DNA from 3 places in the Buttiauxella sp. genome. Region 3 is predicted to be linked to each of the others. Evidence: predicted binding sites of a transcription regulator. Region 3 holds the regulator's gene; each other region holds the start of a gene.
What was found. The regulator LexA, encoded in region 3, represses DNA repair genes until DNA is damaged. The targets are predictions, from matches to a motif close to TNCTGTATGTACATACAGNA.
Positions count from the first base shown of each region.

Region 1: the regulator LexA is predicted to act here: its motif matches at 1,474-1,493, upstream of dinG (ATP-dependent DNA helicase DinG).
Region 2: the regulator LexA is predicted to act here: its motif matches at 1,301-1,320, upstream of metR (HTH-type transcriptional regulator MetR).

Region 1 is NZ_JBAVHX010000004.1:880,381-882,653, forward strand. Features, by position in the region: gene dinG (ATP-dependent DNA helicase DinG) at 1-1,338, opposite strand, end outside; gene WBL83_RS04550 (JmjC domain-containing protein) at 1,600-2,273, shown strand, end outside.
Region 2 is NZ_JBAVHX010000024.1:1,083-3,355, forward strand. Features, by position in the region: gene WBL83_RS16160 (carboxylate/amino acid/amine transporter) at 1-428, shown strand, start outside; gene metR (HTH-type transcriptional regulator MetR) at 313-1,269, opposite strand; gene metE (5-methyltetrahydropteroyltriglutamate--homocysteine S-methyltransferase) at 1,387-2,273, shown strand, end outside.
Region 3 is NZ_JBAVHX010000039.1:37,005-39,277, reverse strand. Features, by position in the region: gene dinF (MATE family efflux transporter DinF) at 1-918, opposite strand, end outside; gene lexA (transcriptional repressor LexA) at 994-1,602, opposite strand; gene WBL83_RS22080 (diacylglycerol kinase) at 1,711-2,079, opposite strand; gene plsB (glycerol-3-phosphate 1-O-acyltransferase PlsB) at 2,206-2,273, shown strand, end outside.

The DNA of each region.
Region 1 (2,273 bases), on a different contig from region 3:
TTTTTCCAGCTGGTCGCAGACGCGGATACCGACGCAATGGAAGAAGAGATGCGGCTGGCCTTCACGAATTTCACGCGTCACCCATTTCGATACCGGTGCACCTGACGCCTGTGCCATCGCCGAGAGTCGCCACAGCTTGCTCTGGGTTTCGAAATAACCCAGTGCGCGGTTCATATGCAATAACGAGCGGTGTAAGCGCACAATATCGTGGGTGCCGGTTTTTTCACTGAGATCGTTAAGCAGCGCTTCTGCCAGGCTGCGCAACCCTTCCATCAGCTTCGCCAGGCGCTTACAAATCGCCATGATTTCATCGGGCAAAACACCCATTTCAAAGCGGTGCTCAGCCTCCTGCTCACCCGGCAACCATAGCGACACAATGCTGTTAAACGAACTCAGTAATTCGTAGATTTCGTCGCAATGGTTGGTCAGACGTTCTGGCACTGTCAGCGGCGGCGGGCTTTTCGGGCGGAACTGCGCCATGCAGGTTTCCACCAGTTTACTAAACAGATCAAACTGCAAACGGCTGTACCCTGGCGTGATTTCCGCGCTCATTTCCAGTGCGTCGCGCGCCACATCCGGCAAATGGTGGCCTTCATCTAAAATCAGCAGCAGGTTTTTTGCTTCCGGTAAAACTGCATCACTTTCCATGGCGGCCATCACCAGCGCGTGATTCGCCACCACCACTTCGGCATCGTCAATTTCACGTCGCGCCACAAAGAACGGACATTCACGATACCAGTGGCAATTGCGACCCAGGCAACTGGCTTTATCAGTGCTTAAGCGTCGCCACAAATCATCATCTATGGAGTGCGAGGTATGGTCGCGCAACCCGTCCCATTTGTAAGCGTCGAGATCGGTTTTTAGTTTGGAGCAGCGCTGCTGTTCGTCTTTGCTGGTCGGAGTCAGTTCATCTTCCAGAAAAGCCAGTAAATCGCCCTGAGCCAGGTTATCCGTGGCAAGTGCAGCCAGGTTTCGCGGACAGACATAGCGCCCGCGCCCAAAGGCGGCAGTAAATTTCAGGTCGGGAATGATTTTGCGTAGCAGCGGCAAATCTTTGCTAAATATTTGATCCTGTAGGGCGACGTTGGCGGTGCTGACCACTAACGTTTTCTGCTCGCCACGCGCGATGGCGATCCCCGGGATCAGGTAGGAAAGGGTTTTGCCTACACCGGTGGGTGCCTCAATCGCCAGATGACGTCCCTCATCACCCGCGAGCGTTTTCGCCACTTCGGCAATCATCTGCCTTTGTGGTGGGCGGGGAATAAAGTCCGGGATCTGTTGCTGTAGCGCCTTATACCAGGCGGCGATTTGCGCTTTTTGCGCAGAGGACAAGGCCATAAAAACTACGATACCCTAAATAATTGAAGTTGCAGGAAGGCGGCAACGCTGTGAACCCCGGGAGCTTACTCCAGTAAGTGACTGGGGTGAACGAGGCAAGCCAACGCACATGCAACGTAAAGTATGACGGGTATATACTGTATAAACAACCACTACTGCCCCACTTTTTGCAGTCTTACAGCAAGCCTTGACGCATGACAAGGCGGCTAATGGGCGACCCTCTCTATAATTGAGCCCGTTTATCCTCCACTGGTGTCAAAAATGGATTATCAACTTAATTTAGACTGGCCTGAGTTTATGGCGAAATACTGGCAGAAAAAGCCAGTTATTTTGAAAAATGCGTTTCCTAATTTTGTCGATCCGATTACGCCGGATGAATTAGCCGGTCTTGCTATGGAAGCAGAGGTGGATAGCCGACTGGTCAGCCATACCAATGGTCAATGGCAGGCCGCCAATGGGCCTTTCGAGCATTTTGACAATCTGGGTGAAACGGGCTGGTCCTTGCTTGCGCAAGCGGTTAACCACTGGCATGTGCCTTCTGCTGAGCTGGTACGTCCGTTCCGCGTGTTACCGGACTGGCGTCTGGACGATCTGATGATCTCCTTCTCGGTACCCGGTGGCGGCGTTGGCCCACATATCGATCAGTATGATGTGTTTATTATTCAGGGCATGGGCAGCCGTCGCTGGCGTGTTGGTGACAAACTGCCTATGCGTCAGTTCTGTCCACATCCGGCGTTGCTGCACGTTGATCCGTTTGAACCGATCATTGATGAAGATCTGGAGCCTGGCGACATTCTGTATATTCCGCCTGGTTTCCCACACGATGGCTTCACCCATGAAACTGCACTCAACTACTCCGTGGGTTTCCGTGGGCCAAATGGTCGTGATCTGATCAGCAGCTTTGCTGACTACGCGCTGGAAAACGATCTGGGCGG
Region 2 (2,273 bases), on a different contig from region 3:
ACAAACGGCTGATGGAAACGCGCCCGATGCCGCAGCATTGTGCATTTTCATGGTTTTATCTCGGTGCGTTCGTTGTGGCGGTGACCGCCTGGTTTGCACTGGGTAATCCGCAAAAATTGCCGACGACTACTCTACAGTGGGGCATCCTGGTGTGGCTCGGCGTTGTGGCCTCGGGGCTCGGTTACTTCATGTGGAACTATGGCGCAACGCAGGTGGATGCAGGCACGCTCGGCATTATGAACAATGTGCATGTTCCGGCGGGGCTGCTGGTTAACCTCGCCATCTGGCAAGAGCAACCCCACTGGCCGAGTTTCATTGTTGGTGGGACGGTGATAATGGCCTCGCTATGGGTGCATCGCCGTTGGGTCGCTCCGCGTTCCGCACAAACGGCAGATGCTCACAAGCGTGTGAGCGAGTCGAGCGAATAAACGCCTCGGTGACCGGTTGACGCTGCTCGCCATCGCGCACGGCAGCGTACAACCGGCTCCATAATCCTTCACCCAGCGTTTTTGTCACCACCAGACCCTGGCGCTCCACATTTTCCACCACCCAATGCGGTAGTGCTGCGATCCCCATGCGCGCCGACACCATCTGAATCAGCAACAGCGTGTTATCCACACTTTTAAGCAACGGGCTTACGCCTGCTGGCTGCAGGAAATGACGCCAGATATCCAGGCGGCTTCGCTGCACCGGATAGATAAGCAACGTTTCGCTCGTCAAATCTTCCGGCTCAATACGCGTTTTGTTTGCCAGCGGATGATCCGTGGCCAGCACCAGACGCACCTCATAATCAAACATCGGTGAATAGTGCAGGCCACTGCGCGGCAGGATGTCGGAGGTTAAAACGATATCCAGTTCACTTTGTTGCAGCGCGGGCTGCGGGTCGAATGTTACGCCGGATTTAAAATCCAAATCCACCTGCGGCCACGTCTTATGGAAGTTCTCCAGCGCAGGCGTCAGCCACTGAATACAGCTATGGCATTCGATAGCGATACGCAGCGTAGTCTGATGCGGTTCGTTACAGGCCTGAAGCGCTCGGCTTATCTGTGGCAGCACTTGTTCTGCCAGTTGAAGTAGCACTTCGCCCTGCGGAGTAAAGCGCAGAGGCTGACTTTTACGCACAAACAGGCGGAACCCAAGCCGCTGCTCAAGATCACTGAACTGATGAGAGAGAGCCGATTGAGTTTGGTGCAACGCGGCGGCAGCGGCGGCTAAAGAGCCGCAATTTCGTAAAGCCTGGAGCGTCCGCAGGTGTTTGATCTCGATCATGAAAGTCCTTCACTTCGCCATGAGCAAATTGCGCTTGAGGAATATACAGTACCTTTGCAAGATAGCAGTGTAAACATCTGGATGGCTAAATCCGAAAAATTCTTCAAGGGGCATAAAATGACAATACTTAATCACACCCTCGGCTTCCCTCGTGTTGGCCTGCGTCGCGAACTGAAAAAAGCTCAAGAAAGCTACTGGGCGGGTAATTCCACTCAGGACGAATTACTGGCGGTGGGCCGTGAACTGCGTGCTCGCCACTGGGATCAACAAAAGCAGGCTGGCGTAGAGTTGCTGCCAGTGGGCGATTTCGCCTGGTACGATCACGTTCTGACCACGAGCTTGCTGCTGGGTAATGTGCCAGCTCGTCATCAGAACGCGGACGGTAGCGTAGATCTCGACACTTTATTCCGTTTGGGCCGGGGTCGCGCACCAACGGGCAAACCAGCTGCCGCCGCTGAAATGACGAAATGGTTTAACACTAACTATCACTATATGGTCCCGGAGTTCACCAAAGGTCAGCAGTTCAAACTTACCTGGACCCAACTGCTGGATGAAGTGGACGAAGCGCTGGCACTGGGCCACAACGTGAAGCCTGTACTGCTTGGGCCAGTGACTTATCTGTGGCTGGGTAAAGTGAAGGGTGAGCAGTTCGACCGCCTGAGCTTGCTGAAAGATATTCTGCCGGTTTATCAACAGGTGCTGGCTGAGCTGGCAAAACGCGGGATTGAGTGGGTGCAAATCGACGAACCTGCGCTGGTACTGGAGTTGCCGCAAGAATGGCTGGACGCGTTCAAACCGGCGTACGATGCGCTGGCTGGCAACGTAAAACTGCTGCTTACCACCTATTTTGAAGGCGTAACCCCAAACCTGAATACTATCACCGCACTGCCGGTGCAGGGTTTACACGTCGACTTCGTGCATGGCAAAGACGATATCAATGCGCTGCATCAGCAACTGCCTGCTGGCTGGCTGTTGTCAGCGGGTGTGATTAACGGTCGTAACGT
Region 3 (2,273 bases):
GAGCAACTGCCCACGATTTCTGGCACCAAATGCCTGCCCCGAATGGGCTTCAACGGCGTACGCAAACCCATCAAGTGCGTAAGCGGTGAAGGTGAGTAATGTCATCAGTACCGCGTTAACTGCGACAATTTCATTGCCTAACCGCGCACCAAAAATAGTCACTGAAGCGAAACACACTTGCAGCAGCAACGAGCGCAGCATGATGTCCCGGTTAAGCGCCAGCAGACGCCGGACGTTTCCGCGCCAGGCTTTTATCAGCATCTCAACGCTGATTCCCCGCAGACCCATCACCTTTTTCACCATCAGCAACCCGATGATAAATGTGGCGTATTCTGCAGTGACCGTCGCTAACGCCGCACCCTGAACATCCATGTGCAAGCCCATCACCAGCCACACATCCAGCACAATATTCAGCACGTTGCCGACCACCAGCAAGATAACCGGTGCGCGCGCATATTGAACGCCTAATAACCAACCGAGTAATACCAGGTTAGCCAGTGACGCAGGAGCGCTTAGCCAGCGGATCTCAAGAAATCTTCGCGCCTGCAAGAGCACATCCTGGTTACCGCCAACAATTTGTAATGCCAGGGAAATGAGCGGTTCACGCAGAGCGACAATCACCACACCTGCACCCAGTGCCAGCAATAAAGGTTGCACCAGGGCACGCGCTAATGCCGAAGGATTATTAGCCCCGAAGGCTTGTGCGGTTAAGCCGGTGGTACTCATGCGCAGGAATAGCAGAAGCATAAACAGGAAACTGGTTGCCGTAGCGCCAATAGCGACACCGCCAAGATAGACAGGGCTATCCAGATGACCAATAACTGCCGTATCGACAAGACCGAGCAATGGCACAGTGATGTTGGAGAAAATCATGGGTAGTGCGAGGCGCCAGAGGGCTTTGTCTGCCGGTGCTAACATTATGATAGCCAATCCTGGGAGGATATTTGAAGTATTGAGAGGCGATGCGCACGGTAGCGCATCACCTGAAGAGATTTACAGCCAGTTGCCGTTGCGAATAACCCCAACCGCCAACCCTTCAATAGAGAAGTTATGCTCGCGCAGGTCAACCACAATCGGTTCAAACTCGCTATTTTCAGGAAGAAGATGAACAACATTACCCTGCTGTTTTAAGCGCTTAACGGTAACTTCATCATCAATACGCGCGACCACAACCTGGCCGTTACGCACATCCTGAGTTTTATGAACCGCCAGCAGGTCACCATCCATAATACCGATGTCTTTCATAGACATCCCACTGACGCGCAGCAGGAAATCAGCATTAGGTTTGAACAGTGATGGATCAACCTGGTAGTGGCCTTCGATATGCTGCTGTGCAAGGAGTGGCTCACCTGCAGCAACACGCCCAACCAGCGGAATACCGGTAATTTCTTCGACCAGCAAGCGGATGCCGCGCGACGCACCAGAAACAATCTCAATGACGCCTTTACGGGCAAGTGCTTTCAGGTGCTCTTCAGCGGCGTTTGGAGAACGGAACCCCAGACGTTGAGCAATCTCGGCACGAGTCGGTGGCATGCCGGTCTGGCTGATATGATCCCGAATAAGATCAAACACCTCTTGCTGCCTGGTAGTTAACGCTTTCATTCCGCCCCCTGGGTGTTTATACAGTTATGCTGTGAGTATATACAGTCAAAGGCGATTTTGGAACCACAAATTAAGCAAAAAACCAGCCACTTAACTATTCTGGAAAGATCATCGCAAATGCTGCCAAAGTAGTGTGACCCAGGTAATAACTGCGAGGATAATGGCGATTAATACAGCAGCCGAGCCCATGTCTTTGGCGCGTCCAGAAAGCTCGTGGTAATCCGTGCCAACGCGGTCAACAAGGGATTCAATCGCGCTATTGAGGATCTCAACGATCATGACCAGCACGACCGATCCAATCAATAGAATACGGGTGATAGGGTCAACATCTAACCAGCAGGCGATGGCAATGGCGATAACCGCACTCACGCCTTCCTGGCGGAACGCAGCTTCGTTAATCCAGGCTGCTTTGAGCCCTTTCCATGAATAGCCTGCGGCTTTGATGATTCGGGTAAATCCGGTGACGTTACTCGCCATTTTGGGAAACCTTTTCAAAATAATTGGGTCAATGCGTATCTATATCGCAACGCCACAGAAATCTGGATGAGATTCTGATATTCTTGCGGCGAAATTGCATTATTAACCTGAGGCTTTACATCGTTTATGTCAGGCTGGCCAAGAATCTACTACAAATTACTTAATTTACCATTAGGCGTTCTGGTAAAGAGCAA